Regions from separate parts of the Tardiphaga sp. 709 genome, predicted to be linked through region 2. Evidence: predicted binding sites of a transcription regulator. Region 2 holds the regulator's gene; the other holds the start of a gene.
The links. Region 2 encodes LexA, which represses DNA repair genes until DNA is damaged. Its sites were predicted from a motif close to TGTTCNNNNTGTGTTCNG; they were not measured.
Positions count from the first base shown of each region.

Region 1: the regulator LexA is predicted to act here: its motif matches at 6,644-6,661, upstream of RSO67_RS15355 (helicase-related protein).

Region 1 covers NZ_CP135529.1:3,119,758-3,135,501, reverse strand. The annotation lists gene RSO67_RS15385 (SRPBCC family protein) at 390-833, shown strand; gene RSO67_RS15380 (dihydrofolate reductase family protein) at 894-1,547, shown strand; gene RSO67_RS15375 (hypothetical protein) at 1,880-2,146, shown strand; gene RSO67_RS15370 (ATP-binding protein) at 2,469-4,475, opposite strand; gene rpmB (50S ribosomal protein L28) at 4,648-4,950, opposite strand; gene RSO67_RS15360 (DUF3108 domain-containing protein) at 5,356-6,282, shown strand; gene RSO67_RS15355 (helicase-related protein) at 6,742-10,398, shown strand; gene RSO67_RS15350 (S4 domain-containing protein) at 10,290-10,532, shown strand; gene fdxA (ferredoxin FdxA) at 10,684-11,022, shown strand; gene RSO67_RS15340 (CarD family transcriptional regulator) at 11,281-12,345, shown strand; gene RSO67_RS15335 (M48 family metalloprotease) at 12,430-13,893, opposite strand; gene RSO67_RS15330 (thermonuclease family protein) at 13,995-14,783, opposite strand; gene RSO67_RS15325 (ABC transporter substrate-binding protein) at 14,979-15,744, shown strand, end outside.
Region 2 covers NZ_CP135529.1:74,896-90,639, forward strand. The annotation lists gene RSO67_RS00375 (ComEC/Rec2 family competence protein) at 1-1,650, shown strand, start outside; gene lexA (transcriptional repressor LexA) at 1,669-2,391, opposite strand; gene RSO67_RS00385 (GNAT family N-acetyltransferase) at 2,694-3,200, opposite strand; gene RSO67_RS00390 (Orn/Lys/Arg decarboxylase N-terminal domain-containing protein) at 3,285-5,642, opposite strand; gene glp (gephyrin-like molybdotransferase Glp) at 5,798-7,006, opposite strand; gene RSO67_RS00400 (hypothetical protein) at 7,106-7,405, shown strand; gene RSO67_RS00405 (CbtB-domain containing protein) at 7,463-7,645, shown strand; gene RSO67_RS00410 (CbtA family protein) at 7,649-8,377, shown strand; gene RSO67_RS00415 (HAD-IA family hydrolase) at 8,374-9,000, opposite strand; gene RSO67_RS00420 (MarR family winged helix-turn-helix transcriptional regulator) at 9,259-9,807, opposite strand; gene RSO67_RS00425 (cytochrome P450) at 10,041-11,189, shown strand; gene RSO67_RS00430 (2Fe-2S iron-sulfur cluster-binding protein) at 11,197-11,520, shown strand; gene RSO67_RS00435 (ABC transporter substrate-binding protein) at 11,589-12,803, shown strand; gene RSO67_RS00440 (hypothetical protein) at 12,988-13,164, shown strand; gene RSO67_RS00445 (hypothetical protein) at 13,367-13,594, shown strand; gene RSO67_RS00450 (hypothetical protein) at 13,691-14,128, shown strand; gene moaC (cyclic pyranopterin monophosphate synthase MoaC) at 14,150-14,671, opposite strand; gene trpC (indole-3-glycerol phosphate synthase TrpC) at 14,674-15,480, opposite strand; gene trpD (anthranilate phosphoribosyltransferase) at 15,488-15,744, opposite strand, start outside.

The DNA of each region.
Region 1 (15,744 bases), 3.0 Mb from region 2:
TTTTTGATCGAGGTCAGTGATGACAAAGAAAGCTGGCAAAGCGTTGGTGAAAACCGCAACACCCGCGGGTGAGGGGCCTTGCGCTTACTCTGCTGCGCTCACCGCTGGCAGCGCGAACGTCTCGATTCGCGTGAGGTCGCGCTTGCCGGATGCCTGATCGATAGCGAAGCCCACCACATCGCAGTTGGCGTCGAGATCGACCACCAGCCCTGCGACGATTTCCCGGCTCCCGGCGCCGGGCGCATCCTTCAGCGCGATAGAGAGACTGTCAGGATTTTTATTCCGCTGAGATGTCGGGGCTTGGCGGGCCCGTTCGTCATGGATGTATCGGGCGGCGGAAGCTGCCCGCCGGACGACAACCGAAGTAACCGAGCCACAGGAAGAAGCCCATGCCCAGCACGATCCGTCTGCATCGCGTCATTGCCGCCAGGCCGCAGAAGCTCTATCGCGCGTTCCTCGAACCTGACGCGATTGCGAGCTGGCTTCCGCCCTTCGGGTTCACATGCACCGTCCATGAGCTGGATGCGAAGGTCGGTGGCCATCACAGGATGTCATTCCGGAACTTCACCACGGGCGGCAGTCACTCCTTTGGCGGGACCTATCTGGAGCTCGTTCCCGGTGAGCGTCTCGTCTACACCGACCGCTTCGATGATCCCAACCTGCCGGGCGAGATGAAGGTCACGGTGACGTTGAAGGCCGTGTCTGTCGGCACGGAGGTGAACATCGAGCAGCAGGGCGTGCCCGACGTGATCCCGGCCGAGGCCTGCTATCTCGGCTGGCAGGAATCCCTGCGCAAGCTCACGAAACTCGTCGAGCCCGAGATCAAGCAGTAGCGCCGTCGCTTCCGGAACGGCTTGGGGAAATTCAATCAACAGCAGGAAGGAGCGCCAGCCATGGCACTCGCCCGTGTCCAACATGTCTCCGTCTCGCTCGACGGTTTTGCCACCGGCGAAGGCCAGAGCCTTGACGCGCCGTTCGGTCACGCCGGCGAGCGGCTGCACCAATGGATGTTCGCGACCCGATGGGGTCGCCAGATGCTCGGCCAGCCCGGCGGCACGGCGGGCATCGACGACGCGTTCCTGCGGCTGTTCGCGCCCGGGATCGGCGCCGAGATCATGGGCGCCAGGAAGTTCGGTCCTCCCACATGGCATGAGGATCCGGACTGGAAAGGCTGGTGGGGTCCCAACCCGCCGTTCCATACGCCGGTCTTCGTCCTCACCCATCATCCGCGCGCGTCGATCGAAATGGAGGGCGGCACGGTGTTCCACTTCATCGACGCTTCGCCTGCCGAGGCCCTTGAGACGGCCCGCGAGGCTGCGGCCGGCAAGGACGTGCGCATCGGCGGAGGTCCCACCACGATCCGCGACTTCCTTGCCGCCGGGCTCGTCGATCACATGCACATCGTGGTGGTTCCGATCCTGCTCGGCCGCGGCGTACGCCTGTGGGATGGCGTGGAGGGTCTCGAGAAGGACTACGAGATCGAGACGACATCCTCTCCCGGCGGGGTCGCACACATGACATTCGCGCGAAAGCACATACCGCTATGAGAAACGGCGCCAGAAACCGATCCCAAAATGCCATGGCGTCGAACTGCCGAAGGCGTTCGGTAACGGCGTGCTCCACGACATGAGGAACCGATGGTCCGTTTGGCGTAGGGGAGTGCCGAGACCACCAGATCGATGATGAGCGTTTCGTCGCAGTCTGTGATCGGAATATTCGTAAAGCACCTCAGGTCGCGCCGGGGCAGCCTCGGGAGGCCGGGGCTGGCTGGCGCGATGTGCGGAAACTGCAATGTTGCATTGCGGTATTGAACTGTTGCAATGCAGCAAAAGAAGTCTAGGCTCCCTCGTTCAATCCTACGAGGAGATTAATAGTGAAGATGACCTTATCGATCGCCGTCGCGGCCGTGATCTCGATTGCGGGTGGCTGCGCCGGCTTCGCTGCGGAGTTGCCGACCTATGGATCGGCGGGTTTGCCGATATCGGCGGTGCAGGTTCGCGTGCTGGGAGCTGCGAACGTCCAGGAACAGTCGGCAGCGCCAACCTCCACGGCGTCTCTGCATCAGCTGAGAGTTCTGGCACCGCGGACGGAAATGACGACCGCGACGGCACCAACCCGGACCGAAACCGCTCGCGCACTTCGTTGACCGGCACCTCGTACCGATATCGCCGCGTCTTTCATTTTCGAAAGGGCTTCGCGTGCACATCAGGGCGGTGCCGCACCTCTCCCCGCCGGGGAGAGGTCGCCGCGTCTTCGCGGCGGTGAGGGGGCTCATGACAGACGAGCGATCCATCTGCTCAATGTTACCAATCCCGTGATATCTCTATCAGACGAGAGGTTCGCGCACCCGCCTGACCCTGGAGCTGCTGGAAACGGCGCGTGACATGCACGCCAGCGGTCTTCTGACGGACGTTGTCCGCGACAAGATCACGATGCGTCACCGCGTAGTTTTACTGTGAATTCTCCTATCATCGGTGCGGCGACAAAACGCCTGCGGCGTTTATGAAGGCTTTGTTTCGTGCGCGCGCGTCCAATATAAGGTCTCGCCATTCTATGACCTCAATGGAGCCGCGATACTTTCCGCTAAGATCAATCCATCGGCCACGTCCGTTAGATGTCGTTTTCCATCCGCTTGTTTGAACATCTAGTGCTCCAACAATGTCCGCGACGATATAGCAGTGAAAAATGCAGTCCGGTGCCACTCGGACGTTGTCGCGGTCAAATGTCTCAATGCGACCGGAGGTGAGTTCACTCAGGTAGCGCATAACTTGGTTCATTGGCGAATAGCGCTCGTCATAGTCAGGTCGGCCAGGCCGTTTGAATTCAACAAGTAGAACATTCTTTAGGGATTCTTCTTCGTTGAAACCTAGCCCGTGGAGTCTGTCAAATATCAGTAAGTCCGGTCTTTCTGTGTTTTGAGAATCATGGATTAACTGCGCGAACGGAACGTCGGATGCAAAATATCGCGCGAAGGCCAGTCGTTCGTCGATCACCCAAAGGTCGTGGTCGGACTGTTCGACTTGCTCTAAATCGTCGCCGCGCACTTTCATGGGGCATATAAATCCGTGCAGCGTGCTTTCTAGGTGAAAGTTATCCTCTCCTTTTGGAATCTCGCGCACCCGTCGAATAAGAACGTCCATAACGTCAAGCACCATTTTACGCCGCAATACGTATTCGGTGAGTTGCCGTTGTTCTTCAGCTTGCACTTCGCTCGCGGCTTTCCTTACCGCTTCGGCGAAATCAATAGGAATTGCGTCTGAGGATTCCAGGGTCGATACGATCGCTTGCACTTGTTTCTTACGCTCGACATCGCGTCGAATTCGCAGCGGAATAAGTGCTTGTGCAAATTGCTCGGGTTTGACTGCGTTCTTTGGAGTTCGCTTCAAGAGAGTTTCGGGGGCTTCGAATTGAAACGACGGGTATTCCTCAACGAAATCGTTCATAGTTTTGAGGCGGCCGCCTTCAAATATTTGAATCTCTGGTCCTAGAGCGAAGCTGCGAACGCTTTCCGCGCAAAGTTTCGCGATCTCGTCAGAGACCTTTTCGTCAAAGTTGAAATTCGTGCGCTCTTGATTAACCCGCTCGTCGAGAAAAGCGCCACTCACACAGCCGTGGTAGACATGAGAATCGTTATCTCCGAACCGGCCTATTCCGAGAAGCCCGTCGACCTTTCGTGTCGTGACAGTTCGGCCATTGGCGACAAAATGTAGTTGATGGGTACCATCAAAATCAGCGCTTGCTTCCTTTTTGCAAACGAAGCTTGAAATGCTGAGCTCGCCGAATTCTTCGCTCTGAATTTCTTTTGTGCCGCGATCTTCAATAAGAAGGTCTCGAATATCTCTAGGGAATGTAGCAGACGTTCCATCTATAAAGAGGGCAATCTCCGGAGACCTTTCTAGGATGAAGTCAGCGAAGAAATGTGATCCAAAATGTCTGACGACTGAGTTGGCTTGAGAAGGAAACCGCTTTTGGTAAGAGGTTCCCCGGATGCCTTTAAATGTAATTGTCGTCCCCGTTGATGATCCCTGGGGGGCTTCAATAAGTTCTTCGTCGACTATCTGGTCATTCTCGTCCAAGCGAAAGCGAAAGCGTCGTCGAAGAAGCGAGGTGCCTTGTTCGAACACGCTATTGATTTCGATGTCGTCGAAGGCATCAAGCCAAAGAAGCCGCCCGATACCCTTCCCTCCGCGTTCCATTTTAAACGGCGTGTCGGTGGTGCAAAAGGCTGTAAATCGTTCGTTGGTTAGACCGACGCCGTTGTCAGCGATAATGGCTTCGAACTTCGCATGCTTCTTAAGGTTCTTAATTGTAACGGAGATGCGCCCCTGTGCGATCGAGGCGTCTTTGTATCGATCTTCGACTGCATGCGCGGCATTGCTAACCGCCTCAAATATTGGCTGTAGCGCTTCTGCGACTTTCGACGGTTTTGGAAGCCGACGAACTCGATTGATAACGTCACCTTTCATCGCGGTCATATACGGCCTTCCCCATTCGAATGCAGTTTGGCGCTTTTAACTCGGAGGTGCCACCAATAGTTGTGTCCTGCGACAGGCGCTCATCGCAGTTGCCAGCAAACAAAAACGGCCGGATCTTGCGATCCGGCCGTTTTCAAATTTCAGTCCGCTCAAGTTGAGCGGCAGGTCAGGCTCAGGCCGCGACTGCTGCGGTCTCTGCCTTCTTCTTTTCGATGGCGCGCTTGAGCAGCACGGCCTTCTGCGACAGCTCGCTCTCGCGGGCCTTGATCAGATAGGCATCGAAGCCACCGCGGTGGTCGACCGACTTCACGGCATTCGCCGACACGCGCAAGCGCACGCCGCGGCCGAGCACGTCGGACAGGAAGGTTACATTGACCAGGTTCGGCAGAAACCGGCGCTTGGTCTTGATGTTCGAGTGGCTCACCTTGTGGCCCACCTGGGGGCCCTTCAGTGTCAGTTCACAGCGCCGAGACATGGCGAAAATCCTCTGTCATCCCCGCAGCTAAAAGGCGAAGAGCCCAAAGCCGGGCAGGGGGTCAAAAATCACGTCCATTTCAGGAGTGGCGGACGTATAGGGGGCTTGGCCGCGATCGTCAAGATATCCGGCCAGCTAAAGTCGCGGCAAAACCGGCAAAAGCCCCGGCATTCGGGGGGTGTATAGCCCGTCCTACGAGCGGAAACCACATGGAATCCGACGCGGTTCCCATCATATAAACGACGTATTCGGGCCGGAAACAGGTCGCTCCAGCCGAATTTAGCGATGCGGCCCCGCGCCTTGAGCCGGGGATCGCCGACCAGGTGATATCAGCAAGTGAGCCTTCGCACGCCCCGCTTTGTGACCCGACCGGTGACGACCCCGCGGACCGCCGCACCTGCAAGAGTGCGATTTGCGGGTTTTGGCGCGCGTTTCGCCGTCGCCGCGGGCCTGATGCTGCCGGTTTTGCCGGTGGAGGCCTCGGCGCAGGCGCAAGGCCAGATCCAAAGCCAAACGCAAGGCCAGGCCCCGGCCGCCGTGCCGGTTCAGGCCCCCGCCCAGGCGGTGTTGGCGGGCGGCAAGCTCGAAGCGAAATATGAAGCCAGCCTCGCCGGCATTGCGGTGGGCAAGGGCCAGTGGGCCATCGACATCAATGAAGACCAGTATTCCGCGACCGCCAGCGGCGGCACCGCAGGTCTGTTGAAAGCATTTGCCGGCGGCTCGGGCTCCGGCCAGTCCACCGGCCGCGTGGTCGCGGGCGCGCTGGTGCCGTCGAATTATCAGGCCGTCACCACCTCCGCGAAGAAGTCCGAGACGATCAAGATGCTGATCACGCCGGGCTATGTGAAGGAGTTCTCCATCGAGCCGGAGCCGCCGCTCGATCCCGAGAAGATTCCGATCACCGATGCGCATCGCCGTAACGTGATCGATCCGATGACCGGCTCGCTGATGCGCGTCGGCGGCACCGGCGAGTTGCTGACGCCGGATTCGTGCCGCACCGCCGCGTCGATCTTCGATGGCCGCATGCGCTACGATCTCAAGCTCGACTACAAGCGCATGGAAAGCGTGAAGACCGAGAAGGGCTATCGCGGGCCTGCCATCGTCTGCGCCGTCTATTTCACGCCGATCGCCGGCTATGTGCCCGACCGCGCCGCCATCAAATATCTTGCCGCCCAGCGCAATATCGAAGTGACCCTGGTGCCGATCGCCGGAACCCGCGTGCTGGTGCCGTATCGCATGGTGGTGCCGACCCCGCTTGGCGTCGCCATGCTGGAAGCCACCGAATTCGTCACAACCCCCGCGCCGGCCAAGGCCGTGGCCAAGACGAACTGAGTCGAACTGAGAACCAGACACGATTGAGCGGACGGAGGCGCGACGGGCGCTGCGGAATCGCCGTGGAACGGCGCGCGTGTCGCCGCCGGAGTGCCGCAACATGGCCGCAAGACCGGATGCCAATTGAGGGCCGTTATCGCCGGTTTTTTTGCGACTTTCTTGCAGTCGGCTTGCGACTTTCATGCGACGGGCGCTTGACTCAAAGCCGGTTCGGAGTCCGTGCGCTGTTCATAACTTCGGGGATTTGTCGGCCCTTGTTGCGCTGTCACAAACTTGATCTAGTCAATCTCGGAGAATGTCAGCGCGAGATGTTGGGGTGATGCGGCCATGGAGGTGCCGAGTCACCGATTCGGGCCGCTTTCGTTCCGGACTCGTTCCAAACCATCAAAAAGCGCGGCTCTGAAGCGTCGTTACCTGTCTCCGTCTTGACAGTCGGCGACGCGGAAATATCTGAAAAACATGGCCTTTTTGTCTTCTCCGCCCACGCTGTCCAACGGCAGGGCCCCCGGCGCCGGCGTCACCGCAGTGCTCGGCCCCACCAATACCGGCAAGACCCACCTCGCCATCGAGCGCATGCTCGCGCATTCGTCGGGCATCATCGGCCTGCCGCTGCGGCTGCTGGCGCGCGAGGTCTATAATAAAATTTTGGACCGCGTCGGCCCCGAAGCCGTGGCGCTGATCACCGGCGAAGAGAAGATCAAGCCCGCCAAGCCGCGCTACTGGGTGTCCACCGTCGAGGCGATGCCGCGGGATCTCGACGTGTCGTTTCTGGCTGTCGACGAGATCCAGATCGCGGCAGATCTCGAACGCGGCCACGTCTTCACCGACCGCATCCTGCATCGCCGCGGCCGCGACGAAACGCTGCTTTTGGGTGCTGCCACCATGCGCCCGATCATCGAGCGGCTGCTCCCCGGCGCCAGCATCGTCACGCGGCCGCGTTTGTCGCATCTGGAATTCGCCGGCGATCGCAAGATCACGCGGCAGCCGCGCAGGACAGCGATTGTCGCGTTTTCCGCCGACGAAGTTTATGCCATCGCCGAACTCATCAAGCGCCAGCACGGCGGCGCGGCAGTCGTATTGGGCTCGCTGTCGCCGCGCACGCGCAACGCCCAGGTCGCGATGTTCCAGAATGGTGACGTTGACTACCTAGTGGCAACCGACGCGGTCGGAATGGGCCTCAATCTCGACGTCGACCACGTCGCCTTTGCCTCTGACCGCAAATATGACGGCTACCAATTCCGCCGCCTGACGCCGTCCGAATTCGCCCAGATCGCCGGCCGGGCGGGCCGCGCCACGCGCAACGGTACCTTCGGCACCACAGGCCGCTGCGAACCGTTCGAGCCCGAACTCGTCAATCAGCTGCAGAACCACATCTTCGAGCCGGTGAAGGTGCTGCAGTGGCGCAATTCGAAGCTGGATTTCTCCTCCATCGCCTCGCTGCAGGTGTCATTGGCGGAGGTGCCGCGTCACGAGGCGCTGACCCGTGCGCCGATCGCCGAGGACCTTCGCGTGCTCGATCATACCGCGCGCGATGTCGACGTGCGCGACAGGGCCCAGGGTAAGGATGCGGTGGAAAAGCTCTGGGACGCCTGCCAGATCCCCGATTATCGCCGCATCGCGCCCGCTGCACACGCAGAGCTGGTAGTCACCATCTTCAACTTCCTGATGCAGCGAGGGCGCATCCCCGATGCCTGGTTTGGCGCTCAAATCGCGCAAGCAGACCGAGCTGATGGCGATATCGACACGTTATCGGGCCGAATCGCACAAATCCGGACTTGGACATTCGTGGCAAATCGTCCCGATTGGCTCTCAGATCCTGATCATTGGCAGGGAATTTCGCGCGAATTGGAAAATAAACTGTCAGATGCCCTTCATGAGAGGCTCACTGAGCGTTTCGTTGATCGTCGTACCAGTGTATTGATGCGCCGCTTGCGGGAAAACACGATGCTGAATACTGAAATTGGTAAGACGGGCGAAGTGATCGTAGAGGGCCATGTTATTGGCCGTCTCGACGGATTTACATTTTTGCCCGATGCGGCCGAGGCTGGCTCGGATGCGAAGGCCTTGCAGGCCACCGCGCTGAAGGCGCTGGCCGGCGAGATCGACGCGCGCGCCGAGAAACTCGGCAACGCGCCGGACGATCAGTTCGTGCTCGCCTCCGACGGCACCATGCGCTGGACCGGCGATGCGGTGGCCCGTCTGGTCGCAGCCGACGATGTGCTGCATCCCCGTCTCCGCATCATCGCTGATGAGCGCCTCTCCGGCGCGCCGCGCGATGCGGTTCAGGCCCGCCTCGATCTCTGGCTGAAGACGCATATCGAGAAGCTGCTCGGGCCGCTGTTCGATCTCACCAAGGCCGAAGACATCACCGGTATCGCACGCGGCATCGCCTTCCAGCTCACTGAAGCGCTGGGCGTGCTCGAGCGGCAGAAGATCGCGACCGAGATGAAGGATCTCGATCAGCCGTCGCGCGCCGTGCTGCGCAAGTATGGCGTCCGCTTCGGCGCCTATCACATTTATATCCCCGGCCTGCTGAAGCCTGCGGGGCGTTCGCTCGCGGCGCTGCTCTGGGCGTTGAAGCAGGACAATGTCGATATGTCGGCGCTGTCGAGCGCACAGCATCTCGCAGGGTCGGGCCGTACATCCTTCCCGGTCGACAAGTTGCTCGATCGCGATGCGTATCGCGTGCTCGGCTATCGCCAATGCGGCGAGCGCGCCGTGCGCGTCGATATTCTGGAACGTCTCGCCGATCTGATCCGGCCTGCGCTGGCCTGGCGTGAAGCGTCGCCGGGCGAGAAGCCTGCGGGCGCCTTCGATGGCCGCCACTTCGTGGTGACCCAGGCGATGACCTCGCTCACCGGTTCGGCCGGCGAAGATTTCGCCTCGATCCTGCGTGCCCTGGGCTATCGCATGGAGAAGAAGGCGCCGCTGCCGCCGGCAGCGCCGAAGCCGGTCGCTGCGACGACGCCGATCGAGCCCAAGGCGGATGACAACACGGGCGATCAGCCCGACGCCCTGGTGGGACTTGCCGAGTCCGACAAGCCCGGTGAGGACAATGTCATTGCGGTCGAGGCTGCCGCTGAGGCGGCCGAAACTGCCGAGATTGCGACTGCCGAGACAGCCGCCGATGCAACTGCTGATGCAGCTCCGGTTGAAGAAGCGGCCGCCGTACCGTCGGCATCGCTGTTGCCTGAAGTCGCGCTGGTGCCCAGCGCCGCGCCTGAAGCTGCGCCTGTTGAAGAGACGGCTTCCGTCGAAGCGCAGCCGGAGCACGCTGCGGCCGTTGCCGAAACCGGGACTGCTGCCGAGACCGCACCTGCTGCAGTGGCCGATGCTGCTGCGCCTGCCGAGGGCGACGCCGCTGCGGCGGTTCCTGCCGTCGCTGCCGAGCCCGAACTGGTCGAAGTCTGGCGCCCGGGTGGCCGTTCGGAAGAACGCCGTCCGCCGCGCCACGACCGCAACCGCCACCATCGCAATACCAACGCCCCGCAGGGCGCTGCGCAGTCGGCTCCCGCCGAAGGCGCCGTGGCCGATGGCGAGAAGCGCGAGCGGCATGACCGCGGAGGCCAGGGCCGCCGTGATCGCAACAATAACAACGAGTTCCGCCGTCCGCGCAGCGATGCGCCGGCCGCCGCGGCCTCCGCCGAAGGGGCGCCGAACCGCGACAACCGTGGCAATCGCGGTAACCGCGACAGCAAGCCGGGCGAGGGGGCCGTCCCCCGCGTGAGCGCGAACGCTTCCAGGGCAAGGGCAAAGGCAGTTTCAAGGGCGGCGACAAGGGCCGTGAGGGCCGTGGCAACGACCGCGGCGGTGCGACCCGCCCGTTCGCCACATCGGCCGCACCGCGCGAACGGGACCGTCCGATCGATCCGAACTCCCCCTTCGCGAAACTCGCCGCGCTCAAGGAACAGCTCAGCGGCCGCAAGGATTGATACAGGTCATGTGAGGCGGCGCCGTGCCGCCATTTGGTGGTGTGCTGATTGGAGCGCCAGCGTCTTGATAAATGGCTGTGGCACGCGCGGGTGGTCAAGGCCCGCACCAGTGCCGCTGCGCTGGTGCAAGGCGGCAAGGTTCGCATCAATGGCGAGCGCGAGAAATCGCCGGGCCACGGTGTGAAGATTGGCGACGTCCTCACGGTGGCGCTGGATCGCACCGTGCGGGTGATGAAGGTCGAGGGCTTCTCGGAACGGCGCGGCGATGCCACTGCGGCGCGTGTGCTCTATACCGATTTGCAACACGTTCCGGAGTAACTATCTAGGCCAGACGCCGCGTCCAACGATGGTTTTGTGGCAGGCTTTTCCCTTGGTCGAAATGCCCTGACCTATGCCGGCCGCATCCCTTGCGGCAGCGGGGTTGGTGCGCTACGCAAACACTGAATATCGATCGTTTCCGGAGTTCTGGATGACTTACGTCGTCACCGACAATTGCATCAAATGTAAATACACCGACTGCGTCGAAGTCTGTCCCGTGGACTGCTTCTACGAGGGTGAAAACATGCTGGTCATCCATCCGGACGAATGCATTGATTGCGGTGTCTGCGAGCCGGAATGTCCCGCTGACGCGATTAAGCCGGATACCGAAGGCAATATCGAGAAGTGGCTGCAGATCAATTTGGAACACGCCAAGACGTGGCCGAACATCACCCAGAAGATCGACGAACTGCCCGAAGCCAAGGAATTCGACGGTCAGGAAGGCAAGTACGAGAAGTATTTCTCGGCGGCGCCCGGCAAGGGCGACTGAGTTCCCCGGTCACAGCGATCAAGCAATTGATTGGGTGACCCCGATCCCCCAGCCACACGAAATTTACCCTAGCCCCGATTATGCCCCGGAAGCGGCCGCCGAGCGGCCGCGACAGGGCATAAATCATTGATTTTTGCGGGAAATGTGCTATAATAGGCACAATTCAAGAAGCTGGACCATGTGGTGCCGCTCGATTTGGCCCTGCCGGGTTCCCGTTTAAACATCAAACAGGGGCGTGGCGGTTTCCACGCGCAGGCTGTGTCACAGAAAACGCGTAAAAAGAGTGTTTCCAAGGCTGCTGTTTCGAAGAAGGCTACTGCTTCGAAGGTTTTGGATCCGAAGGCTTCCAAGAAAACAACTGCGGCGAGCCGCGTTGTGAAGGGTCCTGCTGCGAAGAATTCTGTCACCAAAGGCCGTGCCCGGGCCCCTGTCAAGGACACCCGGACCGCCGCGAAGGCTGCGGCTGAAAAGTCCTCCAAAAATAAAAGAAGTGCAATGCCCAACAAGACTGCCAAACCTGCCCCGAAGGCTGCTGCTTCGAAGACCACTGCCGCCAAGCCTGCTGCGCCGAAACCGGCCGCGAAGGCTCCTGTGGCCAAGGCTCCGGTTGCTGCGCCTGCTGTGAAGGCTGCTGCGCCGAAGGAAGCGGCCAAGGTTGCTGCAAAGCCCGTGGCCGCCAAGCCGGCGCCTGCTGCGGCTCCACGCGCCGAAGAGCCGAAGAAGCCACTGACCCAGCGTCAGGGCTTCAAGACCAACGAATTCGTTGTCTATCCGGCGCATGGTGTTGGCCAGATCCTCGCCATCGAAGAGCAGGAAATTGCAGGCGCCAGGCTTGAACTCTTCGTGATCAATTTCATGAAGGACAAGATGACCCTGCGCGTTCCGACCGCGAAGGTCGCGAATGTCGGCATGCGCAAGCTGTCCGAGCCGGCGCTGGTCAAGCGCGCGCTGGAGACGCTGAAGGGCCGTGCCCGCATCAAGCGAACGATGTGGTCGCGCCGCGCACAGGAATACGAAGCGAAGATCAACTCGGGCGATATCGTTGCGATCGCCGAAGTGGTCCGAGATCTGTTCCGCTCCGACTCGCAGCCCGAGCAGTCCTACAGCGAACGTCAGCTGTATGAAGCAGCTCTCGATCGTCTGTCGCGCGAAATCGCTGTGGTCCAGCACGTCACCGAGACCGAAGCGGTCAAGGAGATTGAAGGCCAGCTCGCCAAGAGCCCGCGCCGTGGCGCCAAGGCCGAGGCAGGCGCCGAAGCCGGTGCTGACGAGGCCGACAGCGATGGTGACGATGATGTCGCCGCCGCGGACGAGGCTGCATAAGCAGCGTCTCGCAAGTTGAATACGAAAAGCCCGGCCGAGAGGCCGGGCTTTTTTGTTGTCGATGAGCAAGTAGCTGGGTGGATTTCAATCCACCACGACCTTGACGCGGTCGCGGGCTTTCACGCTGGCATTGTTCTCGAGCCCGTTCAATACGCGGAAGCGCTCCAGTGGACGATCGACGCCGCTCATGCGATGCGACAGTGACTCCACGGTGTCTCCGGGCTGCACGGTGATCACCTTGATGCGCAGCGGACGGGCGGCCTGAATCTCGGCCAGCGTCAGGCGGCGGAACGAGTTGACCGTCTCGCGGGCGTTGCGTTCGCTCTCGGTGCTCTTCTGCTTGGCAGCGAAGATGAAGCGGTAGACGTCGCTGCCGAAGCGCAGCGCGTAAACGCGGAATTGCCACTGGTCGCCGCGCGCGATGGCGGACGCTGCCGGGAAGCCGTTGATGGTCAGCTCTTCCGTGGTGGCTTTGTCGACATTCTCCATCCATCCGGAATTGAGGTAGTCGCTCAGCGTCTGTTCGGAAGGTACGCGGACCACGTCGAAGCGCATGGCCTGACTGCCGCCTTCGCGCACGCCGATCACCGCCTGCGCCGTATTGTCGAGGGTGAAGGCCTCCGGCGCCTGGAAGGTGAAGCCGAGCTTGGGATGCAGGAAGCGGCGGCCGCGCACGAAACCCTCGCTCGGGTCCTCGCCATAGACGATGCCGTCGATGGCCGAGAGATAGGTCTCGCGATCGCGCTCGCCGCCGTCGGGCGAGGAATATTGCCGCGCATTGGCTTGCGCATTCTGCACGCGCTCGGGCGTCGCCGGATGGGACGACAGGAAGTCCTGCGCGCGGGGATCGAGCGGCGTGCGGCTGGCCTTCAGCGCCGCGTTACGCTCCATCGCAGCGAGAAAGCGCGACGCGCCATAGGGATCGAACTTTGCGCGGGCCGAGATGCCTACGCCTATGCCGTCGGCTTCGAATTCCTGCGCGCGCGAGAAGCTCGCCATTGTCAGTTTGGATTTGGCGAGCGCGAGCGCAGTGAGATCGGGATCGCTGCCCATATCGGTGACGACGCGCGTGACGATCGATGCCTGCCGTGCCTGCTCTTCGCGGATGGACGCGTGTTTGGCGAGCACATGCGCCATCTCGTGCGACAGCACCGATGAAATCTCGGATGTATCGCTGGCCAGCGCGATCAGGCCGCGCGTGACATAGAGTTGTCCGGTCGGCAGGGCGAAGGCGTTGACGGCGCCCGAATTGAGGATCGTAACCTTGTAGGCCAGGTCTGGTCGCTCAGAGGCAGCGACCAGCCGATCGACGGTCTTGGTGATCAGTGATTCCAGCCGCGGGTCGTCATAGGCGCCGCCATAGGATGCGAGGATGCGCTCGTGTTCTTTCTCGGCGGCCGGGGTCTGCACGACGGCCGGCTTCGGCGGTTTGGCCGCTACCGTTGGCTTGACCGACGAGGCGGCCTCGAACCGGCTGGCATCGCCGCAGGCCGACAGAGCAAGCGCAGCGCACAGCAGGGCCGGCGCAGCCCAAAGGCGGCGGCTCAAGCTGGTTTGCCGTCCCACACCCGTCACGTCGTCCACTCTCTGCCCAAACAGCCCATTCGCCCAAATCATCTTCGCTCAAGCGATCTTGCTGCCCAAGTGGCCTACTTGTCCCCGACCACTTCGATCTGCCACACCCCGAGCGCCTCGATCCGCGGCCCGCCGCGCCTCTCGATCCATCCCCGAACGCGAATATGCCGTCTTTCCAGAGACTTAAGCATAATTCCTGCCGTCTCGAAGGCGGCCATCATGCGCCTTGAAACAGTCACCGCAAAGTCCTCAGTCCAGCGACGCCCGAAATTGACGTAGGTCACCGTCCCAGCCTGGCGAACCGACAGAACCCGCCCCTCGACCACCCCGAAACGCCCCACATCGGCCAAGATATCGCCGGGACTTTCCGCGTTTTTTATGACGTTGGTTTGAGCCCAGATTCCGCGCTTCGACCGGCGGGCTGAGCCTTCCGCAGCGGCGAGTTCCGCCGCACAGGCTTTATCCGAAACCGTGCCGGAGGCGAGGGCGGCGCCCTGCGTTAGAAGCTGCGCCTGGAGCGACGGCGCAGCGGGATCGACGAAGACAAAAGCCGGTTGTCGGCCGTAGCGATCCGGCATGTCGCTTTCGCCGTACAAGGTGACATCACGGCCGGCAATCAATGCGAAGAGATCATTCGTCGGCCTTGATGAGTTTGCGATCGGCTCGATCCCCGCCAGACGGATTACGTTGCCGTCGCTCAAACGTAATGTTCTGATATCGATCACGTCGGCGACGCGACCTTCGCCCTGCGCGGCAAACATGCAGGTGGCCGACGCAGATTGCGCGGATGTTGAAATGCCGATCACTGCCAGCAACAGCGTTGCGGCATGCGACACGTCACACTTTGCAGATGCGGCACGCATCACGCCACCTTGCGAGCTCCGGTCAACCTCTCGTCGATCATAGCAAGCAATCCATTCCGCTTTGCGGAAAACCTTGATGTCTTTGCAGCTATTCTTGGCAGCGCCGCCGCTTGCCGCTGTTGTTCCATTGCGGCATGATCGCGATAACAACAACACCGCGCACGAACAACAACGGCGCGTCTGAGGGAGGGACTTTTGAAGAAGATCATTTCAGGTCTGCTGGCGTCAGCAATGGCATTCGCGGCCACAAGTGCCATGGCGCAGACCAAGCCGCTGAAGCTCGGCGCGATTCTCGATATGTCGGGCCTGTATGCCGATATCACCGGCGTCGGCAGCGAGACCGCTGCGAAGATGGCTGCGGAAGATTTCGGCGGTGAAGTGCTGGGCCGCAAGATCGAGATCATTGCTGCCGACCATCTCAACAAGGCTGATCTGTCCGCCAACATTGCGCGCGACATGCTCGACAATCAGGGTGTCGAGGCGATCATCGACGTTGCGGCATCGGCGACCGCGCTGGCAGCGAGTGAAATCGCGCGCGCGCGCAACAAGATCATCATCTTCAACGGCCCGGGCTCTATCCGTCTCAGCAACGAGGCTTGCGGTCCCTATACGGTGCATTACGTGTTCGACACCTATGCGCAAGCCAATGTGACCGGCCTCGCCACCGTGAAGAACGGCCTCGACACCTGGTTCTTCCTGTCGGCCGACTATGCATTCGGTCAGGATCTCGAAAAGGACACCACGGCCGTCGTCACCAAGGCCGGCGGCAAGGTGCTGGGCTCGGTCAAGCATCCGCTGAATACGTCCGACTTCTCGTCCTTCCTGCTGCAGGCCCAGAGTTCCAAAGCCAAGGTTGTCGGCCTCGCCAATGCTGGCGGTGATACGATCACCGCGATCAAGCAGGCCGCCGAATTCGGCCTGACGCGCAGCGGTGGCCAGAAACTGTCGCCGCTGCTGGCCT
Region 2 (15,744 bases):
GGACGCGATCTGTACTTTCAAGGGATCGGCGCATCTGGCTTCGTGGTGGGCGGCATCAAGGCAGTCGATCCGCCGATACAGCCGAGTGTGGCGCTACGCTATTCGGCGACCATGCAGGGGCTACGCGACGCCATCGATGCGCGGATCCGCACTGTGCTCTCGGGCGATAGCCGCGCCATTGCCACGGCGCTGCTCACAGGCCGCCGCGATGCGATTTCGGCTGACGTCAATGATGCGATGTTCATCTCCGGACTCGGTCATGTGCTGTCGATCTCCGGCTATCATATGGCCGTTGTCGCCGGCGTGGTGTTCTTTGCGATACGCGCACTGCTGGCACTGATCCCTGTCCTGACGGTGACATTCCCGATCAAGAAAGTCGCAGCGGCTGCGGCGTTATTCGCAGCACTGTTCTATCTGCTGTTGTCAGGTGCTGAAGTCGCGACGCAGAGATCGTTTTTCATGACAGCCGTCGTGCTGATTGCAGTCATGGTCGATCGCCGGGCGGTGACGTTCCGCACGCTGGCGGTGGCGGCAATGGTCGTGCTGATCGTCGCGCCGGAAGCGCTGGTGCATCCCAGTTTTCAGATGTCATTCGCGGCGACGCTGGGGCTGGTCGCATTGGTGCAGATCGGCATGCCCGCGCTGTTTGCCTCGCCCGATCATTCCGCGACGGCGCGCGTGGCACTATGGGGCGGACGCGAGATCGCGATGCTCGTACTGGCTTCGCTGGTCGCGGGCCTCGCCACCACGCCCTATGCCGCGTTTCATTTCCATCGCGTCACGCCTTATGGCGTTGTCGCCAATCTCCTGGCGATGCCGGTGGTCTCGGCGCTGGTGATGCCGGCGGGCATTCTCGGTCTGGTGGCCATGCCGTTCGGCTTTGACGGTGTGTTCTGGCGGCTGATGGATGTCGGCATCCAGTGGATGATTGTGGTCACGCAATGGGTGGCAGCCTTGCCCGGCGCCATCGGCCGGATGCCGGCCTTTGGCATCGGACCGCTGATATCAGCCAGTATCGGCATCATCGTGCTCGGATTGCTGCGCACGCCGTTGCGCTTTGCGGGAGTTGGCGTGCTCGCGCTCTCGATTGTCTGGGCGTTGCTGGTCAAGCAGCCCGATATGCTGATCTCGGGTGACGGTCGCAGCGTTGCGGTACGGGGCAGGGACGGGCGCCTGCATATGATGCGCAGCGCCAAGGATGCGTTTCTCGCGAAGGAGTGGCTTGCCGGTGATGCCGACGCCCGGCTGCCAACGGATGCCTCCCTCAGCCACGGTGTGTCCTGCGACCGCGACGGGTGCATCACGGCGCTGGCCGATGGCGCTTTGGTGGCGCTGGTTCTACAGCCGGATGCCTTCACAGATGATTGCGAGAAAGCGGCGCTCATCGTCACGGCGCGACAATCGCCGAGAGATTGCAGGGCGCTGGTGATCGATCAGGATCGCCTGCAACGAAATGGTGCGGTAAGCCTGCAGCGAACAGCAAACGGCTTTGCCATCGACTCTGTACGGCCACGCGGCCAGGACCGTCCGTGGTCGCGCGCCATTCCCGATGAGCCCCAGCACGATCTGATCCAGAGCGGTCGTCCACCGCAAAATCGGCCGGCGGATGCGACGCCGGCGGAAACCGATCTTCAACCCGAAGATCAGTAGTCCGCCGAGGCGATAGCCTCAGTAGCGGCGATACAGGCCGATCAGCTTGCCCTGAATGCGCACCCGGTTGGGCGGCAGGATGCGGACCTCGTAGGCGTCGTTGGCGGGCTCCAGCGCGATTGACGCGCCGCGGCGGCGGAAGCGCTTCAGGGTGGCTTCCTCGTCGTCGATCAGGGCCACCACGATGTCGCCGGTGTCGGCGCTCTCGTTGCGCTGGATCAGCACGGTATCGCCATCGAGAATGCCGGCGTCCTGCATGGAATCGCCGCGCACTTCGAGCGCATAATGTTCGCCGGAGCCGAGCATGTCGGCGGGCATGCTGATCGTGTGGCTGCGGGTCTGCAGCGCCTCGATCGGCGTACCGGCCGCGATGCGGCCCATGACCGGGATAGCAACCGTGCGGCCGTTGTCATCATCGCCGCTGTGGCTAGCGATGCTGGCGGCCGAACGCACCTTGCCGAGCGTGCCTTCGATGACGCTGGGCGTAAAGCCGCGGCGTCCGGTGCCGCCGGTGACCGGCGCGCCGAGCTCTGGCAGCTTGATGACTTCGATGGCACGGGCGCGATTGGGTAGACGGCGTATGAAGCCGCGTTCTTCCAGTGCTGTGATCAGACGATGGATGCCGGACTTCGAGCGCAGGTCGAGCGCATCCTTCATCTCGTCGAAGGAGGGCGGGACGCCGGCTTCCTTCAACCGTTGATCGATGAATCGCAGGAGTTCGTATTGTTTGCGCGTGAGCATCTGAAGCCATCCTCAGTTGACGGTGTCGGCCGCCGCGTGCGTTTCAAAGGGCCTTCGAACAGTGAGCCTCAATCCAGAGACGATCGTTCGAAGATCGGTTGCGCGAGTTCGGGCACTCTCAAACTACTCAAAGCCACAGAATCTCGAAACAAATCATGAACGAACACTATATGTTCCATATGTGTTCTGCAATGCTTAATTTGCCGTCAACAGAACGCACGTTGAGCGAGGTTTGAGGAGGCTGTTCCTCACCAGTCGTCGGTCCTCGACGGACATGGAAAATGCTTCCGCGGTCGCTTGAGCTAGGTGGACGTCATGCGCCCAATGGGCGGCGGAGGTGTCGTGGAGCCGGTGGCCAGCGAGCGCTGAACCATGATCGTGTCGGCCCAGCGGCCGGAACGATAGGCGACGCCGGGCAGCAAGCCCACGCGGGCAAAGCCGAAGCTTTCATGCAAGCCGAGCGAGGCCGTGTTGTCGGCATCGATATAGCCGATGATCTGCCGGAAGCCGGCCGCCGCGCAGACGTCGATGAGTTCGCGCATCAACAGGCGGCCGATACCGCGGCCGACATGTCCGTGGTGGATATAGATCGAGTGCTTGACCGTGTAGCGATAGGCCGGTCGTTTGCGGAACAGCACCACATAGGCGTAGCCCACGACCTCGCCGCCTTGCGTGGCGACGAGGTGCGGGAACCGTTTGCTGCGCAGGTTCTTGCGCCGGTCTCTAAGATCGTCGGGCTGCGGCGTGTCGGCGTCGCTGACGCCTTCCTCAACGCCTTGCCGGATATGCCGGCGATAGATCGCGAGCATGGCATCGACGTCGGTGTCGCGTGATGGTCGGATGACGACCGGCTGTTCGAGTTCCGTTGGCAAATCAGGCTCCTTACGTGCTCCCTATTCGGAGACCACGTAAGTGTAAAGCCGGATCCGGCCATTGGCGTCGACCTTGCGGTAGATGCCCTGGATCTCGACGTCGAAGCCCGGGAAGGTGTTGAAACAGGTCTCGAACATCTTGAGATAATCGATCATCGGCTTGGACCGTTCGGTGAGCCGCTCGCCCGGCACGATCGTGGCGATGCCGGGCGGATAGACCACGAATGGCGTCGTCGCGACACGCCCGAAGATCTCGTCGATGGGGAGGTAGTCGACGTCGTTGCGCACCAGACAGCGCGCGGCATCATGAGGTGACATGGCGATCTCCGGCAGATGGTCGGCGGAGAATTGCCTGGTCTGGAGGTCGCTCACATTGGCCTCGCGGAAGAACCGGTGCATGTCGCCGCACAGATCCCGTAGGCGTATGCCTGCATAACGCGCCGGCCTGCGCCGCGCGAATTCCGGGATGACGTCTTCCAGCAGCGCGTTGTCGTCGTGTAGCTTCTTGAACGCCACGAGACCGCTGATCAGCGTGCCGGCCTTGCTGGCTTCCACGCCGGGGGTCAGCAGGAAGAGCAGCGAGTTGAGGTCGTTCTTCTCCGGCACGATGCGATTTTCGCGCAGAAACTGCGCCACCACAGGCGCAGGGATGCCGTGTTCCGCATAACCGCCGGTGGTGCGGTCGAAGCCGGGTGTCAGTACCGTCAGCTTGTTGGGATCGGTCATGGTGAAACCGGCTTCCATGCCGGGGAAGCCATGCCAAGCGGCGTCCGGCGCGAGCTGCCAATAAGCCGGATTGGTGGCCAGCTGGTCAGTGCCGATGCTTTCCCACGGCACATTGTGAACGGCGCCTTCGCTGGCTGCGTCGGGAATCGCGACGCGCTCGGGTACGAAGGGTTCGAAGAACCAGCGGCGCTCAGTGCGGGTTTCCTTCTCCTCGAATTCGCGGCGGACGGCGCGCATCTTCTTGCGCAGCTCGATGCCAAGCCGGATCGTGTCGTCCCACAACACTTCGCCGGAGCGGCCCTTCATCATCTGCGCGCCGACATCCAATGATGCGAACAGCGGGTAGAAGGGCGAGGTCGAGGCGTGCTGCATGAAGCTTTCGTTGAAGCGCCGATGCTCGACACGGCGCTTCTGGCCGCGGATATGCCGATCCTTCATGTGGATCTGCGACGCCTGCGAGAAGCTCGCGAGCTGCTTGTGGGTCGACTGCGTCGCGATGATGCCCGGCGAATCCGGACCAAGCTCCTTGAGCCCCATGGCGAACCGGCCGGCATAGAGCGGGTGGAACTTCATGAAGCCCGCCCAGGCCTCGTCGAACAGGATGTAATCGCAGAGATGGCCGATGCGCGCGATGATCATCTCGGCGCTGTAGATGGTGCCGTCATAGGTGCATTGTTCGATCACTGCCACGCGAAACGGACGCTCGCGCTTCCAGGCATCTTTGTCGGTGACCAGCGGATTGATGCGGATGCACTCGCGCAGCGCGTCCTCGTCGAGCGCATCCCAGTTCATCGGCCCGATCAGGCCCCAGGGATTGCGCGTCGTCGGCACATAGATCGGCACACCGCCTGAAATCATCAAGGCGCCGTGCAAAGCCGCCTTGTGGTTGTTGCGATCGAACAGCACCAGATCGCCATCGGTGACCAAAGCCGATAGCGCGACCTTGTTGGAGGTCGAGGTGCCGTTGAGCACAAAATAGGTTTTCTCCGCGCCAAAAATCTGCGCGGCTTCCTTCTGCGCCTGCAAAGCAGGGCCTTCATGGGTCAGCAGATCGCCGAGATCGAGCACCGAATTGTCGAGGTCGTCGCGGAACACCGCTTCGCCGAGATGTTCCATGAACACGCGGCCGATCGGGCTGCGGCTGTAGAACACGCCGCCATTGTGGCCCGGGCAGGTCCAGAGCTGGTTGCCTTCCTCGGCATAGTCGACCAGCGCGCCGAAGAACGGCGTCTTCAGCGTCTCGGCATATTGCTTCAACCGGCTGATCAGGTTCTTGGCGATGAAGGGCGGGGTTTCTTCTGAGAGGAACACATAGCCGTCGATGAAATCGAGCACCTCGACCGGGACGTCCTCGAACCGCTTGCGACGGATCAGCAGGATGATGGGGAAGTCCAGGCCGCGTTTGCGCATCAGGTTGATCAGCGCCGCGGTCTTGCCTTCGAGGCCCTTCTTGCCCCAGTCGACCACCATGCAGCCGATCGCTGCGTCGGTCTGGACCGCGATCGTGGCGTCTTCGAGTTTGCGCGCCTTGACGACCTCGAAGCCGGAACGCTCGATCTCATCGACGATCTGATTGAGGCGAATGCCCTCGAGATCGTCGGCGTCGAATGTTGGCATCGCAAACAGGAAATTGAAGCGTTTGAAATAGTCCATTTGTCCACCGATCTTGTTTCGCTGCGATCTCTCGCTGCGTTACGTGACAATTCAGTGACTGAAACCGTGTTGAGGTATCTCAGTCAGGAAAAAGGTTTGGAAGCATGCCGCAGGTGAGAGTTCCGAACGCGGCGTCGTTCTATGAGGGGGCGCCGCTAGGTTGGCAGTCGAATGATGGCGCATGAATCGCCGGCAGCCGCGGCCGGCGCGAATGGCTTGCGGATCAAGAGCCCCTCGGCGACAGCCAAATTCCCCAGCAGCGACGAGTCCTGTTTCACGACCGGCGTTGCCACCACGGTGCCGTCGGCGCGGGTCTCGAGGCGCGTGCGCAGATAATCCTCGCGCTGGTCGTTGGCGGCGAGGTCACGGCCGAGCACCGCGGGTTCTATCGCATGGGCGATGTCGTTTCGACCGGACAGCGCACGCAGCAGCGGCACCATGAACAGGAAGCCGCAGACATACGACGACACGGGATTGCCGGGCAGGCCGATGACGCGCATGCCCTGGCGGCGTCCGTGCATCATCGGCTTGCCGGGCCGCATGGCGATGCGCCAGAACGCCATCTCGACGCCGGCATTGATCAGGGATTGCTGCACGAGGTCATGGTCGCCGACCGACGCACCGCCGGTGGTGATCAGCACGTCGGCCTTCAGATCGATCGCGCGCTGAATGGCTGATGTGGTCGCCTCCAGCGTATCGACGGCGATGCCGAGATCGACCACCTCGGCGCCTTCGGCGCGGGCCAATGCACGCAGCGCGAAGCCATTGGAGAGCACGATCTGGCCGGGGCCGGGGACTGCGCCGGGCATCACCAGTTCGTCGCCGGTGGCAAGCACGGCAACGACGGGCCGTCGCCGCACGGGCAGTGACGGATGGTTCATGCCGGCGGCAAGCGCCAGATCGCGGTCGGTGAGGCGGGTGCCGGAGCGGAGCAGGACATCACCTTCGTTGAAATCGACGCCGGCCGGGCGGATATGCTTGCCGGAAATCGCGGCCTCGTTGATCCCGACGATATCGCCATCCCGCGCGGTGTCTTCCTGGATCACCACGGCGTCGGCGCCAGCGGGCAACACGCCGCCGGTGAAGATTCGCAGGGCTTCGCCGGTCTGCAGCGGGCGGTCGAACGGCTTGCCTGCGGCGATCTCGCCGATCACGCGGAGCTTGGCGCCCAAAGTCGCATCGGCAGCGCGCACGGCATAACCGTCCATCGCTGACATGGGCTCCGGTGGCTGCGTGCGCAGCGAAGCGATGTCGCGAGCGAGCACGCGGTGGAACGCGTCTTCCAGCGGCACCATCTCCTCAGGCAGCGCATCGGCGCCCGCGAGAATCGCGGCCATGGCATCGGTAACCGGCATCAGGGCCATCGCGGGGATCTCCGGCAGTGTGGGCGCCCGTCATAGCGGAGAGCGGGAGCGGACGCAAAACCACAGCCGCTTTGGCAGGGCAGGGAAACACGATAGACATTGGCGATCATGACCGACAACCACGCCGCAACCGACGATGAAGCGCCTGTCTGGCGGGCAGATGTCGATGCGCTGGCATTCCGGCCATCCGGCCATCGCGGGCTGTGCATGGTGCACCGTCATGCGTTCCGGACGCTGCTCCGACGCTACCCGTCGCCGGAGGACTGCGCAGCCTATTTCCAAGACCACAGAGCGGTGTTCCAGGCGGCGGCTAGTGTCAAACTCGCGCAGGCCTCGGTGGCGGCGGACACGAATTTCCATCTGACCAGCCGCGATCTCGCCCGCGCGATGCAAAATTAACGGTCGCGCCACCGGTGCAACTCGGCTAAATTGGCCCTCTATTTCGCGAGGATTCCGATGCAACAGACCCAGACCGCCCAGATCTCCGCCGTTACCACCGACGTCAATGTCGTCGTGCAGGCCGTTCTGGCCATGGCGCTCGGTCTGTTCATCGTCGGTGTGGTCGGCTTCTCGCATATCAGCGCCGTTCACAATGCGGCCCACGACACGCGCCACGCCAACGCATTCCCCTGCCACTGAGACATGTCCGTTTTCAGGTCGATCGTTTTCTCGGCAGCGCTGGCTGGCGTGATCACTGGCGCTGCCATCACGGGCGCGCAGATGGTCGGGACCATTCCCCTGATCCAGAAAAGCGAAGTTTATGAGCGCAAGGCGGAAGCTCCGGCTGCTGCTGCTGCGCCGACGGCTGCCGCCCAGCCCGCCCATACGCACGACCATGGCACCGCCGCCCATAGTCATGAGGCCGAATGGGAGCCTGCCGAGGGCTTGCAGCGCAATGCCTTCACTACGGGCGCCAATATCCTGACGGCCATCGGTTTCGCGCTGTTGCTGGCCGGCATCTTCGCGCTGCGTGGCCGGACCGTGAGCTGGCGGGAAGGGCTGTTCTGGGGTCTCGGCGGCTTCGTCGTCTTCACGGCGGCGCCTGGCCTCGGCCTACCGCCGGAATTACCTGGAATGCCTGTCGCTGACCTCACACTGCGCCAGACCTGGTGGATCGGCACCGCCTGCACCACCGCGGCGGGGCTCGGCCTGCTGGTCTTCCGCAAGGCGTCATGGGCCGCCATTCTTGGCCTTGGCCTGATCATCCTGCCGCACCTGATCGGAGCGCCGCAGGCGCCGGCTGGCCATACGGATGTCCCCGAAACGCTGTCGCACAGTTTCGTCGTTGCGGCGGTCCTGACCAGCCTGCTGTTCTGGGCATTACTCGGCGTGCTCACCAGCATCGCCTTCCAGCGCATCTCGCGGACCTAAAGCCCGAGTGCCTTGAGCGCCTCGGCGACCGATGTCGGCGAGGTCACATGCACCGCCTGCAATCCGCAGGCGCGAGCTCCGTCGATATTTTCTTTCAGATCATCGAAGAAGACGATGCGCTCGGCGGGGACGCCGATAGCTGAGATCACGTGCTGGTAGGCATCCGCGTGAGGCTTGCGCAGCTTGATCGTCGACGACAGGAATATCTCACGGAAATGCGAAAGCACCTCGGCGTAGTGCTGTGAGAAATGCGCGACATGGGCGGTGTTGGTGTTCGAGAAGGCGTAGAGTGGCAAGCGCGCCGCAGCCCGCGTGAGCAGCGGTGCGATGCCGGGCATTTCGCCAATAAACGTGGCATTCCAGCCTGCAAGAAGCTCTGCGTCAGAGAGCGTGACGCCCAGCGATTTCCGCAACAATGAGAAGAATTCTTCGTCACTGATAAGGCCAGTCTCATAACGCCAGAACGTCTCGTCGCGAACGAAGCGCGCCAGCATATCCGCCGGCTTGCATCCGGCGCGTTCGGCCCATGCGGCCACCGTTCGCTCGATATCGAAATCAATGACGACGCGGCCGAGATCAAACAGCAGGGCGTCTGCGGAGAAGGGAGAGAGGGGTAAGGTCATCGGCTTCCTCTAACAATCTCTGTGAAATCCGGCAACGGGCGGGCCGCAGTGCACGTTCTGCGATCGTGGCAGAAAATCCTTGCCCCCTCGTGACGAACCGTCCCGATATTTCTGTTGCCTAGGCAACTAATTCGTGAGAGCCTTTCCAAAGAGGGCGCATACGAGAGCAGTCAACTGCCGGGCCCTGCAGGGAGAGAAACGATGGTGGACCGCTTGTGCGGGACAGCGCTGGATGACGCGCGAGTAACGCGTGGTGGCCTAGCCGGTTACCGCGCCGAGATTGCCGTGAATGCGTCGCAGCAAGTCGATCAGCACTTCGCGTTCGCTTTCATCCAGACAGGACAGCAGCTTTCGCTCGCGTTCCAGCGCGGTCACGATAACGGCGTCATGGGTCGTGCGACCCTTCGTGGTCAGCGTAATCGAATGGGTGCGCGCGTCGTCCGGGTCGGCGTTGATGGCGACCAGGCCGCGCTCTTCCAGCAAGGCAAGCGTGCGGCTGACCGGTCCCTTGTCGAAGCCGATGACGTGGCAGATGCGCGAGGCGGGAATGCCGGGCTCGATCGCCAGCAGCGACATGATGCGCCACTCGGTGACATTCACGCCAAAGCGCTTCTGATAGAGCGCGGTCGCGTTGCGCGAGAGCTTGTTCGCAATGAAGGTGATGAAGGCCGGTACATAGCGCTCGAGATCGAGCAACTGCCCGCCTTTGGACGCGGGCGCTCTCGCGGCGACAGTCCTGACATTGACCTTTGTCACTTTCGCCTTGGCAGGCTTTCGAACCGTTTTTCCCGATCCATTCTTGCTCATGCACCACGATCCTGCCTGCCAGCGTGACGTCGTCGAAATCGGCGAGATCACATGGTTCTGAGGAATAGAGACACGCAGCCACAATTGCCAACAAGAAAATATGGGAGATTCACATGGTTGCCACGGTCACGACGGCATCGCCCCACACCCCGCCGGTGCTGTCGTTTGGCGGAGGCTTGCCGAACGACGCATCGTCTCAACCCATTGTTCATCTCGACGTCGATCCGTTCGCCATGGACTTCTTCGCCGATCCGCACCCTACCCACGAGGTGCTGCGTGAAGCCGGGCCCGTGGTGTATCTCGACAAATGGAGCGTCTACGCGGTCGCGCGCTATGCCGAAGTTCATGCAGTCCTGAACGATCCCGCGACGTTCTGCTCGAGCCGCGGTGTGGGTCTTAGCGACTTTGCCAGGGAAAAACCGTGGCGTCCGCAGAGCCTCATCCTCGAAGCCGATCCGCCGGCGCATACGCGCACGCGTGCGGTACTCAACAAGGTCCTGTCGCCCGCGGTGATGAAGCAACTGCGCGATGGCTTTGCCGCGGCGGCTGATGCCAAGGTCGACGAACTGCTGGAGCGGCGTAGTTTCGACGCGGTCGCGGATCTTGCCGAAGCCTATCCACTCTCGGTGTTCCCCGATGCGATGGGACTGCAGAAGGAAGGCCGCGAAAACCTGCTGCCTTATGCCGGTCTTGTCTTCAATGCCTTCGGTCCGCCGAACCAGCTGCGCCAGGACGCCATCGAACGCTCGGCGCCGCATCAGGCCTATGTCGCCGCGCAATGCCAGCGCGACAATCTCGCGCCGGGCGGTTTCGGCGCCTGCATCCATGCGCGGGTCGACACTGGCGACATCACTGCCGACGAGGCGCCGCTGCTGGTGCGCTCATTGCTGTCCGCAGGGCTGGACACGACGGTGAACGGTATCGGCGCTGCCGTTTATTGCCTGGCGCGCTACCCGCAAGAATTCGCGCGGCTGCGCAGCGACCTGTCGCTGGCGCGCAATGCTTTCGAGGAGGCCGTGCGTTATGAAAGCCCCGTGCAGACCTTCTTCCGTACCACGACGCGCGATGTCGAGATCAGCGGTTGCCGTGTCGGTGAGGGCGAGAAGGTGCTGATGTTCCTGGCCGCCGCCAACCGCGATCCGCGCCGCTGGGCCGATCCCGAACGCTACGACATCACCCGCAAGACGTCGGGTCATGTCGGCTTCGGCTCCGGCATCCATATGTGCGTCGGCCAGCTCGTGGCGCGGCTTGAGGGCGAGGTCATGCTCTCCGCACTGGCGCGCAAGGTCGCGGCGATCGAGATCACCGGCGAGGTCAAGCGCCGTTACAACAACACGCTGCGCGGGCTCGAAAGCCTGCCGGTCACCTTCACGCCTGCCTGAGGATTCCATGCCGAGCATTACGTTCATTCATCACGACGACCACGCCGAGACAGTCAGCGCCAATGACGGCGATAGCGCCATGTATACGGCGCTGCTGCATGGCATCGACGGCATTACGGGCGAATGCGGCGGCGGCGCGGTCTGCGCCACCTGCCACGTCTATGTCGACGACAGCTGGCTCGGCAAAGTTGGCACAGTCGGTGCCGACGAGGATGAGTTGCTGGAGGGCGTCGCCAGCGAGCGGCTGCCGAACAGCCGGCTGTCGTGCCAGATCAAGATCACCGAGGCGCTCGACGGCCTCGTGCTCCGGCTGCCGGAGCGACAGGTGTAACTCGCAAGTAAGACCGCGACCGGCAACGTCCGGACCCGCGCAATCAAGGTTAGAGGGGAGAGACGATAATGAAGGGCTTGAAGACAGTTTTGGCCGCTGCGGTATCCTGCGTGATGGCGACGGCGGTGCAGGCGCAGGTGTCCGACGATGTGGTGCGGGTCGGTGTGCTCAACGATATTTCCGGCGTGTTCCAGGACACTAACGGCATGGGCTCGGTGGAAGCCGCGCGGATGGCCGCCGAGGATTTCGACGGCGGCGGCAAGAACATCAAGGTCGAGATCGTTTATGCCGACCATCAGAACAAGGCCGATGTCGGCTCCGCCATCGCGCGCAAATGGCTCGATGTCGAGAAGGTCGACGCCATCGTCGACGTGCCGAATTCGTCGGTCGGTCTCGCCATCAACAATATCGCCCGCAACACCAAGATGACCTTCCTGGCCTCGTCGACAGCGACCTCGGACCTGACCGGCAAGGACTGTTCGCCGAACACCATCCAGTGGGTCAACGATGCCTGGGCCACCGGCAACACCACCGCGGCGGCGATGATGCAGCGGGGCGGTGACGACTGGTACTTTCTCACGGTGAATTACGCGCTGGGGCAGGGCATCGAGGCCGAAGCCACCAATTACATCACGAAGAACGGCGGCAAGGTGCTGGGGTCATCGAAGCACCCGCTCGGCACCTCCGATTTCGCCTCGCTCTTGCTGCAGGCGCAGAGCTCCAAGGCCAAGGTGATCGGCCTAGCTAATGCCGGCGCGGATGTCATCAATGCGGTCAAGCAGGCCGGCGAGTTCGGCATGCAGGACGGCCCGCAGAAGCTGGTCGCGTTCCTGATCTTCATCAACGACGTTCACGGCATGGGCCTGAAGACCGCGCAGGGCCTGCTGCTGACGGAATCCTTCTACTGGGACATGGATGACGAAACCCGCGCCTTTGGAAAACGCTTTGCGGCGCGGCCGGGCATGAACGGCAAGATGCCGAGCGCCAATCAGGCGGGCGTCTATGCCTCCACGCTGGCCTATCTCAATGCCGTGGCCGCCAAGGGCAGCGACGATGCCAGTGTCGTCGTACCGCAGATGAAGACCTTCAAGGGCAAGGACAAGCTATTCGGTGAGGTCACGATCCGTGCCGATGGCCGCGTCATCCACCCGATCTACCTGTTCGAGATCAAGAAGCCGGCAGAGTCGAAGGGGCCGTATGACTATTACAAGCTGCTCTCGACCATCCCCGCCGAAAAGGCGTTCCGGCCGATGGGCGAGGGTGGTTGTCCGATGATCAAGTAGCCTATCGCGCATCGATACCGGCAACGTCAGTCGTTCCCGGTATCGATGTGGGTCCAGTTGCGGGAATTGGCGGATCGGTAGGTAACTTGCTGCTCCGCAGAAAATACATGCGGGCTATTTCAAACCTAAAAGGCTATTCCACGTACCTAATGACATCGAAACCCTTTGATTTAAAGGATTTGGAATGTCGATTGTGGTTGGATTGATGGTCTTGCTGCTGCCGCCTGCTGCGTGGTTGCTGGTCAAACGATATGAACGTCATCTCGATGCGCAGATCGGGCCGTGGATCGTCAGCGAGATGAAGCCGCAGCGTAGCCGGCGGCGTCTCGTGCGCGAGCACCGTGATGACAGCGATCGCTGAAATCCGCTCTTATTCAGGTTACCGCAAAACTTACAACGTGCGCGCGTAACTAAGTAGTGCGCATTCACACTTGGCCTCGTCCTGTTTGGTAGTGCTGATCCCGCCACGAGCACCAGCCTGGATGTCTCATCCGTCCGGTTGGTCGCTTGATCTGGCCCGGGACCGCCGCCAAACACCCCCATGTCGCGCGCGGTCCCGGTTATTGTTCGTAAACAAGATCGATGACGGCGCAGGATCGCGATTTCGCAGTGATGACGCGCTCTGGGACCTTCATGAGAAATTGCGCGTCGTGCTGGCTGCAAAGATGGTTGCGCAGCGACAGCAGCTCGATGAGCGCCTGCGCGATCTCGAACAGTTCGCGATTTCGTCGAAGCGTGCTGTCGCAGCATTGCGGTCGATGGCCGAGGGCGGTTGTCCGATGATCAAGTGACGGCCACTTGTTCGATGTCGCTGGCGATCATCGGGAATTATTTGCGGCAACCGGTGTTCTGAGGATGGGGGCCCACACCTGCGACAGGAGTGTGCCATGCTCAGGAAAATGTTGATCGGACTTGCCACAATTGCGGCCCTCGGCATGACGTCCGTGCCGATGGATGCTTCCGCGCGCGGCGGCGGGGGCGGCCACGGCGGTGGGCACGGGGGTGGTTTCCACGGTGGTGGTGGATTTCACGGAGGCGGCTTCCACGGCGGCGGTATGGCCATGGGCGGCCTGCGCGGCGGCGGGATCGGTGCAAATCGTTTCGCCGCTGTGCCCGGCGGAGCACGCTTCGCCGGCATGTCCAATCGAGGCTTCCATCACTTTGGTCACCACAATCGCCACTTCCGGAATTTCGCCCCGTTTGTGATCGGATTCGGCTCGTCCTACGCCTATGGCGGCTATCCGTATTACGACAACTGCTATGACGTTATACGGGTGCGGACTTATCACGGTTGGCGATGGCGGCGCGTGTATGTCTGCGGCTGATGCCGGGCGACCGCGGAGTATTCAATTCGCGGTGTTGTCCGTCACCAGATAGTGCCCGGACTTGCCGCCCTTTTTCTCGACGAGGTGGATGCCCTCGATGCGGACACCGCGCTCAACAGCCTTGATCATGTCGTAGATCGTCAGGCATGCGACGGAGACGGCCGTCAGCGCTTCCATCTCGACGCCGGTGGGGCCCGTGACCTTTACCGACGCACGTACGCGGCAGCCCGGCAGTTTCTTGTCGGGTGTGATGTCCAGCGTGACTTTGGATAGCGCCAGCGGATGGCAGAGCGGGATCAGATCCGACGTGCGCTTTGCCGCCATAATGCCGGCGATACGGGCCGTGCCGAGCACGTCGCCCTTCTTGGCATTGCCGGAGATGATCATGTCGAGCGTCGCCTTGCTCATGATCACCAGACCTTCGGCCACCGCGATGCGTTCGGTCGCTGGTTTCTCCGACACATCGACCATGCGGGCTTCGCCGGAGGAATCGATGTGGGTGAGGGCCGGGGCCTGCTTCGATTTTTTCGTCTTGCCGGCCATGATCAATGCATTCCGTTCGTACGCTTGAGCAGCGTCTGCGTTGCCGCCGTCACGTCCGCCTGCCGCATCAGGCTTTCGCCGACCAGGAAGGTGGAAATGCCGACGCGTTCGAGGCGCGCGAGGTCGTCCGGCGTGAAGATGCCGCTCTCGCCGACCTTGAGACGATCCTTCGGTATCATCGGCGCCAGCGTCTCGCTGGCAGTCAGAGTGGTCTCGAAGGTGCGCAGGTTGCGGTTATTGATGCCGATCATCGGCGAGCGCAGGTTCAGTGCCCGCTCCAGCTCCGGCTGGTCATGGATTTCGATCAGCACGTCCATGCCGTGGTCGATGGCGGCGTCCTCGATATCGCGCGCCTGGGCATCGTCGAGTGCCGCCATGATGATCAGGATGCAGTCGGCGCCATGGGCGCGCGCCTCGACGACCTGATAGGTGTCGAACATGAAGTCCTTGCGCAGCACCGGCAGTTTGACGGCGGCGCGGGCGGCGACCATGAAGTCGAGATGGCCCTGGAATGACGGCGTATCGGTCAGGATCGAGAGGCATGCGGCGCCGCCGGCCTCGTAAGCCTTGGCCAGCGTTGGCGGGTCGAAGTCCTCGCGAATGAGCCCCTTGGACGGCGAGGCTTTCTTGATTTCGGCGATCAGCGCGAACTCGTTCTTGTCGAGCTTCTTGTGGATCGCGGTCATGAAGCCGCGCGGCGCCGGTGCAGTCTTGGCTAGCGCTTCGACGGAGGCGAGCGGATGCGCGCGCTTGGCGGCCGCGATTTCTTCGCGCTTATACGCTTCGATCTTGGTCAGGATGTCGGACATCGTTGTCTCACGGGTTTGCGTTGGAGACGGTGACCAGTCGCTTCAGCTTCTCCAGTGCAGCGCCGCTGTCGAGCGACTTCTGGCCGAGTGCCACGCCTTCCTTCAGGTCCTTGACCTTGCCCGCCACGATCAATGCCGCGGCAGCATTGAGCAGCGCAACGTCGCGGAAGGCGCTCGGCTTGCCATCGAGCACGGACTGCAGCGAGGCCGCATTTTCCTGGGCGTCGCCGCCCTTCAGGGAATCCGGACCGGTGCGCGGCAGGC